4 regions of the Faecalimicrobium sp. JNUCC 81 genome follow, and region 1 is predicted to be linked to each of the others. Evidence: riboswitches for the same ligand, from Rfam matches in the RefSeq annotation. Region 1 holds a riboswitch; each other region holds the start of a gene.
What was found. Region 1 has a riboswitch for cyclic di-GMP ahead of JNUCC81_RS17945 (type II secretion system protein). Riboswitches for the same ligand answer to the same signal wherever they lie in the genome.

Region 1 (2,216 bases):
GGATACCAATGAATACTAGCGGAAGCGAAATCAAAATACTTGCAGGAAATTCATCTAAGGAATTAGCATCAAAGATTGCTGATTTTATAGGTGTACCAGTATCAGATTGTGAAGTGGGTACATTTAGTGATGGTGAAATATGTTTAAACATGAACGAAACAGTAAGAGGGTGCGACGTTTTCGTAGTTCAATCTACTAACAGTCCAGTAAATGATAACCTAATGGAACTATTAATCATGATAGATGCATTAAGAAGAGCATCTGCTGGTAGAATAACAGCAGTTATACCATACTACGGATATGCTAGACAAGACAGAAAAGCGAAATCAAGAGATCCAATCACAGCTAAGTTAGTTGCTAATCTTATAACAGCTGCTGGAGCAGACAGAGTATTAACTATGGATTTACATGCTGCACAAATTCAAGGATACTTTGATATACCATTAGATCACTTACAAGGTGGAAATATATTAGCTGATTACTTCAATGAAAAAAACATAGAAGATTTAGTAGTAGTTTCTCCAGACTTAGGAAGTGTTGCTAGATCAAGAAAGTTTGCTAATAGCTTAAACGGAGAAGTTCCAATAGCTATAATAGACAAGAGAAGACCTAAGGCTAATGTATGTGAAGTAATGAATATAATTGGAGAAGTTAAAGGTAAAAATGTTATATTATTAGATGATATGATAGATACAGCAGGAACAATAGTAAATGCTGCAAATGCCCTTAAAGAATTCGGTGCTAAAGAAGTTTACGCTTGTTGTACTCATGGTGTATTATCAGGTCCAGCAATAGAAAGAATAGATAATTCAGCAATAAATGAATTAATTGTACTTGATACTATACAACTTTCAGAAGAAAAGAAAATAGATAAAATAAAAGTTAAAACAGTAGCTCCATTATTTGGAAATGCTATAAAGAAAATATTTGCTAACGAATCAGTTAGTGTATTATTCTAATTAACAAAATGCACCTCATTTTTATAATGTAGGTGCATTTATTATTTACATAAGTAATTATAATTTGAAAAAATTTCCAACATGTGTTGACTGGTTATATTATGCTAAAGTATAATATACTAAAGTTAAATTTTTATATAGAGTAACAAAGAAGTACATCCAGTATATGGGCGCTTTGGATGTATGGAGTTAGTAGCGCAACCGACGACTATATTCAATTCATTATCATTGAAGTATAGTCATTTTTTATGTTCTAATTTATTAAAATAGTAAAATTTAGGTATATAAGGCAAAGAATAGGAGGGATGCAATGAGGTATAAGAATAATAAAGGATTTACCTTAGTAGAGCTTCTAGTAATAATAGCAATAATAGGAATATTAGCAGTAGTATCATTACCAGCATTATTTGACAATATAAATAAGGCTAAAGTTTCAGAATTACTATCTGATTATAACGTTATAAAAGCTGGTATAGCTCAATATTACTCAGATAATAACTATAAATTAAAGTCAGAAATAGTAGCGAATACAGACGGTTCAAATACAATAAGATTACATTCTTATCTGAGTGAACAAAAAAAGATACAAGATTATTTTGATAATATAATAGATGAAACTCCATTTGGAGGAAGATATTATATTTCAATTAATAGTAGTAAAAATTCAGTAGTAGTACATGGAGAAGATATGAATCAATCTTCTATAAATGTTATAAATAGATTTTCTAAGTACATAAAAGAAAAATCGAACGGGGGTATAGATGTAAATAGTGGTCATTTTTCAATGAATATAGCTCCACAATAATAAAATGATTTAATTATTAATTTAGTATAAAAGATAGAGGAATATATTATGAAAAAAAATAGAGGGTTTACATTAGTAGAGTTATTAGTGGTAATAGCAATAATAGGAATATTGGCGGCAGTAGCATTGCCAGCATTATTTAAAAATATAAACAATTCTAAAATGGCAAAACTAAAATCTGAGCTTAATGCATTTAAGTCATCTTCAATGGTATATTATACTGAAAATAATAGGTTACCAATTAATAAAAATGAAATGTCTGAAAATATAGAAGAAATGCCCAAAAGAACTCCTTTTACAGTAAATGTGAGAAATAAGGGATACAATATAATTCCAGTATATAAAAAGGATTCAAAAGAGTTAGAGAGAATTGACATTGGTATGGAAGTAAGTGAAAGTGCTATTTCAAGAAAATACTTTGAGCAAGATGAAGAGTTAAAGAAAGTTTGGAA
Region 2 (2,216 bases), on a different replicon from region 1:
TAGTTTATTATTTAAATAATTCACACTTTCTATTTCATCGCCTAAAATAATTGAGTTTTCTTTGAACTTTATATTTTCATTAAACTCAATATGAATGCTTGAAGAATCAGTTGCGTTCCCAAGTATTTTATATTGTATATTATAACTATAAGAATAATTATCATTTTCTGTTACAGTTAGCTTCGATGCTGATATACTTAACTTTGAATTTCTAAATATAACTGGTATGCTTGAAATAGTATACTCTGAAGGATAATTTATGGATGCATGCACAGATGCAGTAGAAGTATCTGGTAAAGCATTTTTAAATTTTACATTTATTTTTAAATTATCTTTTATTATTGTCCTAGAACTATTTGTTTTTAGTTTATAAATGATTGTCCCATTTTCATAAGTTTCATCAATTATATTTTCATTCGCTTCCTTATTTTTAAATTCGATAACTTCTAGTTCAGAAGGTATCGTTACTTTTATAGATGTTTCTTGTTGCCCTATATTATCCATTTCATAACTTATTCTATACTCAAATTCTTCATTTGGTTTTAAAATACTTTTATTAGTAGTAATACTAAATTTCTTAAGAGGCTTTATCAATTTTATACTTGGGCTACTATTAGTAGTTATAATTGAACCAGACTCACTAATTATATTAGATTTAAGTTGTAAATTAGTATTATCAGAAGTATTGTCATTAAACTCTAAATTTAGAGTAATTTTATTTGATAAATTATCACCTTTTTTTATTGTATATACAATACCTTCATCAGTTATTTCTTTATCTAATATATCATCATTGCTAGAGCTAGATATAATATTTACTAAATTAAAAGGAATATTTATCTTTAGCTTTAAAGGCTTATTTGATGAATCAATATTATACTCTAATTCATATATAAATTTATTTTTAGATACTACTTCTGACATATTAAAGCGTGTTGTAAGTGTCGCTTTTGATACACTTAATAATTTATCCTTATTCGTACTATCTGAATTATTAGATATATTTATAGAATGATCCATATCATTTTTTTCATCTTTGATATCCTCTAGTTCTTTATTTTTATTATCCAAATTTTTTTCTTCTACTGTATCAGTAGTATCATTTTTTTCAGAATTACTTTCATTTACTACATCTGTAGAAATTATCTCAGAATCAATAGTTTTTGATGCATCTTTTAATGTATTAGCAAATGAATAACTAATAGAGTTACTTAAAATAGAAACTATAAGTAAAATAGTACAAAATAGTTTATTTTGTTTATTTCTCACATTACATCCCCTCTCTTTTTATGATATATTTATCCTACTTATTTTTAATAAGTACGATAAGATAATTTTTACATAGCCGGTTTCACCACTAACTCCATGTATTCTAGGTGACCACATACAGAATACATCTCAAAGTATCTATTATTTAAATTTGGATGCTAATATGTGTTAGTTTAAATTAAATTCTATTATCGTAAAATTGGATAGATAAATTCTTCGATACAAACTCCCTCCCCCTATTTCCTTATTTCTACAAATAACAATGTAATTTATAAGATGTTTAAATTTAATTTATCATTTGAAGTTTTATATTTTCTATCTTTTTACTAAATATCGATTATTTAAATTGTTATATTATTAGCAACAAAGGTTTGACTTTGTATTTATTTAGATATATAACTTAAGCTTATATTTATAATACTTACATTAATATCAAATATATATCACTGAGTTTAATAGAAAAAAATATATTTTTTGTCAAATAATATATTTTCTTATCATAATATATCATTTTAAAGTAAAATGTTATAAAATGAAATGAAATAATATGTAAATACTGATAAATTTATACATTTTCTATCTATATATTGTTTTACCTTGTATCTTTTTTAAATATAAATTAGTGTATTTAGTTTAAAGACAGTAGTTAGTAAAGAAAAGTTCAAATTTAAAAGAAAAATAAACTAAGTTATATATAATTTGAAAGAAATTGGTATGGATATATTCGAAAATAATTTAGTATATTTTTTATGAAAGTTATAACTTTAATATATAAAATATATTATCTATGTCATTATATTAGTATATGGAAAATAGAAGATCAGAATAGTAGAAGATGCAGGGTGCGGCTGAGATGCTAGCGTATGGAACAGGAGTTATTATCGATGCCTCATTATAGACTTTCTACTTGATATAGCGGCACCACTTATTATTATAGTTATAAGCAT
Region 3 (2,216 bases), 1.4 Mb from region 1:
CCTAAACCCGGTCCTATTGATAAATATATTAAAATAGTAAATATTATTGCAAAACTATTATTAACTTTCTTAGCTAAGTTAGTTAATCCACCTGACTTAGCAACAGCAATTACACCTAATATCGGAAATCCAACTGCTGTTATAAAAAATGATGCCATTGCTATCCATGTATTATCTCCTGCTGATTGCCCAAGAAATGGTGGAAATATTAAGTTTCCTGCTCCAAAGAATAAAGAAAAAAGCATTAAGCCTGTAAGTAATAAATCTTTTTTTGATAAATCGTTCATTTTTATATCCTCCTGTTTTAATTATATTTTTCAGTACTTCATTATTTCACCTTCAATGTCCATTAAAATTCCCCCTTTCAAAAACAAAAAAACCGCCCCTTGTAAAATACAAGGGACGGATTATCCGCGTTACCACCCTAGTTCCAAAAATTAAGGTTATAAAAAATAAACCTATTTTTGGCTCTCAGTTACGTATCTATCAATACGCTTACCTTTTAACGGTGGAAGATACCGGCAATACTTACTGAAAATACGTTCAGCATTGCTTCTCAGAGATGATTTTTCAGTATAATTTGAACATTGGTTTTCAGCAAACACCAACTCTCTGTGGAACAAAAGAATACTTACTTTTTCTCTTCATAGAATTTGTTTTTAAAAAATTTATTAATCTAATAATATAGACTATTTTTACTTATGTCAACATAAAAAATTAAATTTTTTATATTTTTATATTTTTTCAAATAATCAATTAATTTCTAAAGTACATAAAAAATATATTAATTAAGTAAATAAAATTACAATTTTTTGCGATCATATTAAGAAAATAATATAAATATATATAATACCTTAAATATTTACAAAAATTACCATTCATGTTAATATAAAATGTAAAATTAAATATAAAATAAAATTAAATTAGCAAACCCGAAGTGATTCGGCGACGCAAAGCTATAGGGACTTTTTTTAAGTCAGCCAGTTGCATAAATTTTGTATCTTATTTGTATTTTAGAAGAAGAGTATTAACTGGTTTATGTTGATGCTCTTTTATTTTTGTATTATGTAAGTGGGTTTTAATAACTATAATATTTTAATGTGTGAGGAGTGATTAAATAATAAAATAACTAAGCCTTAAATAGTTAATTATGTTAGTAGTGCTGATAAATTAACAGATAAAGCAAAATAATAAAGGGGAAAAAATGAAAAATGAATTTTAAATTAAGAGAAAAAAGTAAAGAAAAAAACAAAAGTATAAAAACTCAACTTGCTTTAACAATTGTGTGTTTTGCAGTTATTTGCTGTATATGTTTAGGAGCTATTACAAGTTTTTTAAATTATAAGACTTCTAACAGCATTTTATCTAAAACAGCAGTAGAGACTACTAAACAAGCTGCTGAAACTGTTTCTCAAAAAATTACAAATCTTAAAAATGCAGCAATTCAAACAGGTATTATAAAAGAACTCTCAGATCCTAAGGTGAACTTAGAAGAAAAACAAAGTATTATAACTAGACAGGAAAAGCTATATGGATTATCATTAGGTCAAATTTTAGATGCAAATGGTAAGGATCTTTTTAGTGGAAAAGATTATTCTGGAAGAGATTATTTTAAAATATCTATGGAAGGAAAAGCTTATATGAGTAGTCCTGTTGTAAGTCAAGTGACAGGAAATCTTACACTTGTAGTTTCAGCACCTATTTGGGAAAATGGAGTACAAGGTAGTAAAATAGTAGGGGTTGTAACTTTTGACCCAGACAAAGACTTCTTAAATGAAATTGTTAATAACATAAAAATAAGTAAAAATAGTTATGCTTATCTTCTTAACCATGAAGGAACAACAATTGCTCATAGAGATACTAGTCTTATCGGTGAAGAAAATACTATAAAAGAATCAGCAACAAATAAGGATTTATTACCTTTTGCAGAAGCTGATAAAAAGCTTATTTCAGGAAAAACAGGATACACTGATGTAGATTTAAGAGGAGATGATTGGATTTTAGGATATGCTCCAGTAAAAGATAGTGATAATTGGGGTGTAGGTGTAATGATAAATAAAAATGATTTCCTTGGCCAAATGTATACTTCAATAATGATTACAGTTATATTATCTATAATATTTACAATTATAGCATTTATTGTAGCAATAAAGTTCTCTAATAAAATAGGAAATCCATTAAAGGAATGTAGTGAAAGATTGAAAAAATTGGCTGAA
Region 4 (2,216 bases), on a different replicon from region 1:
ATCAGTAGCAACTACATCTTCTAGTAAATCTATGGGTATGTTCTTATAAGTTATCAAATTATTTGCTTTTAATGTTGGAACAGCTCCACCAGTATTCATTCTAAATCCTGATTTAATAGGGAATCCACCTATCTCTCCATTTGAAGCAATCGATTTAAAGTCTGTTGTATAAACCTTATCAAAGCTATCAACTATCGCAGTAAATTTTATTAAGTACTGAGTATTTTTTACAATTCTACCTGTATTAAATTCTATTAAGTTATCTGTTGCTGTAATGCTTAATCTATCTGTTATTTCATTATTAGTCTTTATATCTATTACACTTATGCTCTTTTTGTCTACGCTTTGTCCACTATCTAGAGTTATAATAGTATTAATATTATCTACATCTTTTTTAGCAGTTAACGTTGCTTTTATCTTTATTTCATTTGTCTTTGGATTAAAAATGCCTCCTATATCTCCATTATTTAGTGTTCCTCTACCTATATAATTTTCTCCATCCCAAAATGGATCTAACCATCCAGTAACTCCAAAATCTGCTGGTACAACATTTAATGTCTCATCTGCCACTCCATCTTTAAGAGGTAAATTAGTTATATTACCATCTTTATCAACTAATTCAGAGCTTATACTATAAGTTCCTTTATGTGACTTAATGCTCGTCATTATTGAAAGATTTAAACTCCTATCAAATTTAAAATCTTGATTAAATTTTACTTCGACATAATTTTTATCTGGATGTTTAATTAACTCAATAGCATGATTCTGTGGTGATACTTGTATTTTAGAGTAATCTATCGCACTACTTGAAATATTTAATCGTACTATTGTATTTTGAGGTATATTACCGTATCTATCTCCCACAGCTGTGAATTTAATATTTATATCTATTGCTTCACCGTATCGGAAGTCTTTTCCTAATTCTGGATCAACCTCAATCGAAATATTTCCCAAACTAACACTATTTATATCTTTTTTATCATCTTTGTCTTTGCCTGTACTAGACGTTACTTCACTATCTTCTTTATCTTTGTCTGTACTAGACGTTACTTCACTATCTTCTTTATCTTCTTTATCTTTGCCTGTACTAGACGTTACTTCACTATCTTCTTTATCTTTGTCTGTACTAGATATTACATCACTATCTTCTTTATCTTTGTCTGTACTAGATATTACATCACTATCTTCTTTATCTTTGTCTAAAAATTTATTCTCTGATTTTTCTTCTAAATCCACATTCTTTATTTTATCTTCCATTGCTAATACATTTATTGGCATTGATTGAGCTACTATTGATGAAATTAATGACAATATAACAATTTTTTTTACTCTGTCGTATTTCTTTTTTAACATATTTCTCCTCCATAGTTTAATATAATATTATTTATTTTCCAATCTAGATTAGGGTAATAATATCATTTTTTAATATATTAAAATTTCTAATCCATTTAGATTATTAACTACTAAATTACATGTCTTTTCTGCATTATTATGTAATCTGTAAAAAATTTTATATGTAAATGTTTCATAAATATTTACATTTGCTTTATCAGATTGTATTTACACTCCAGATGTATGATCTAATTTATGTTTATATATAGCCGGTTTCACCACTAACTCCGTGTATTCCAGGTGACCACATACAGAATACATTTCAAAGTATCTATTATTTTATTTTGTATGCTAATATGTGTTAGTTTAAATTAAATTCTATTATCGTAAAATTGGATAGATAAATTCTTCGATGCAAACTCCCTCCCCCTATTTCCTTATTTCTACAAATAACAATGTAATTTATAAGATGTTTAAATTTAATTTATCATTTGAAGTTTTATATTTTCTATCTTTTTACTAAATATCGATTATTTAAATTGTTATATTATTAGCAACAAAGGTTTGACTTTGTATTTATTTAGATATATAACTTAAGCTTATATTTATAATACTTACATTAATATCAAATATATATCACTGAGTTTAATAGAAAAAAATATATTTTTTGTCAAATAATATATTTTCTTATCATAATATATCATTTTAAAGTAAAACGTTATAAAATGAAATGAAATAATATGTAAATACTGATAAATTTATACATTTTCTATCTATATATTGTTTTTACCTTGTATCTTTTTTAAATATAAATTAGTGTATTTAGTTTAAAGACAGTAGTTAGTAAAGAAAAGTTCAAATTTAAAAGAAAAATAAACTAAGTT

Region 2: it holds a riboswitch for cyclic di-GMP, as region 1 does, so the genes downstream of both, JNUCC81_RS19260 (hypothetical protein) here and JNUCC81_RS17945 (type II secretion system protein) in region 1, are expected to answer to the same signal.
Region 3: it holds a riboswitch for cyclic di-GMP, as region 1 does, so the genes downstream of both, JNUCC81_RS05960 (methyl-accepting chemotaxis protein) here and JNUCC81_RS17945 (type II secretion system protein) in region 1, are expected to answer to the same signal.
Region 4: it holds a riboswitch for cyclic di-GMP, as region 1 does, so the genes downstream of both, JNUCC81_RS19210 (immunoglobulin-like domain-containing protein) here and JNUCC81_RS17945 (type II secretion system protein) in region 1, are expected to answer to the same signal.

Annotation. Positions count from the first base shown of each region.
Region 1 is NZ_CM132203.1:3,666,789-3,669,004, reverse strand. It holds gene JNUCC81_RS17950 (ribose-phosphate diphosphokinase) at 9-959, shown strand; cyclic di-GMP riboswitch class II at 1,094-1,174, shown strand; gene JNUCC81_RS17945 (type II secretion system protein) at 1,270-1,764, shown strand; gene JNUCC81_RS17940 (type II secretion system protein) at 1,813-2,216, shown strand, end outside.
Region 2 is NZ_JBSJXY010000002.1:58,293-60,508, forward strand. It holds gene JNUCC81_RS19260 (hypothetical protein) at 1-1,269, opposite strand, end outside; cyclic di-GMP riboswitch class II at 1,335-1,418, opposite strand.
Region 3 is NZ_CM132203.1:1,186,256-1,188,471, forward strand. It holds gene brnQ (branched-chain amino acid transport system II carrier protein) at 1-287, opposite strand, end outside; T-box leader at 396-657, opposite strand; cyclic di-GMP riboswitch class I at 916-992, shown strand; gene JNUCC81_RS05960 (methyl-accepting chemotaxis protein) at 1,212-2,216, shown strand, end outside.
Region 4 is NZ_JBSJXY010000002.1:46,128-48,343, forward strand. It holds gene JNUCC81_RS19210 (immunoglobulin-like domain-containing protein) at 1-1,353, opposite strand, end outside; cyclic di-GMP riboswitch class II at 1,591-1,674, opposite strand.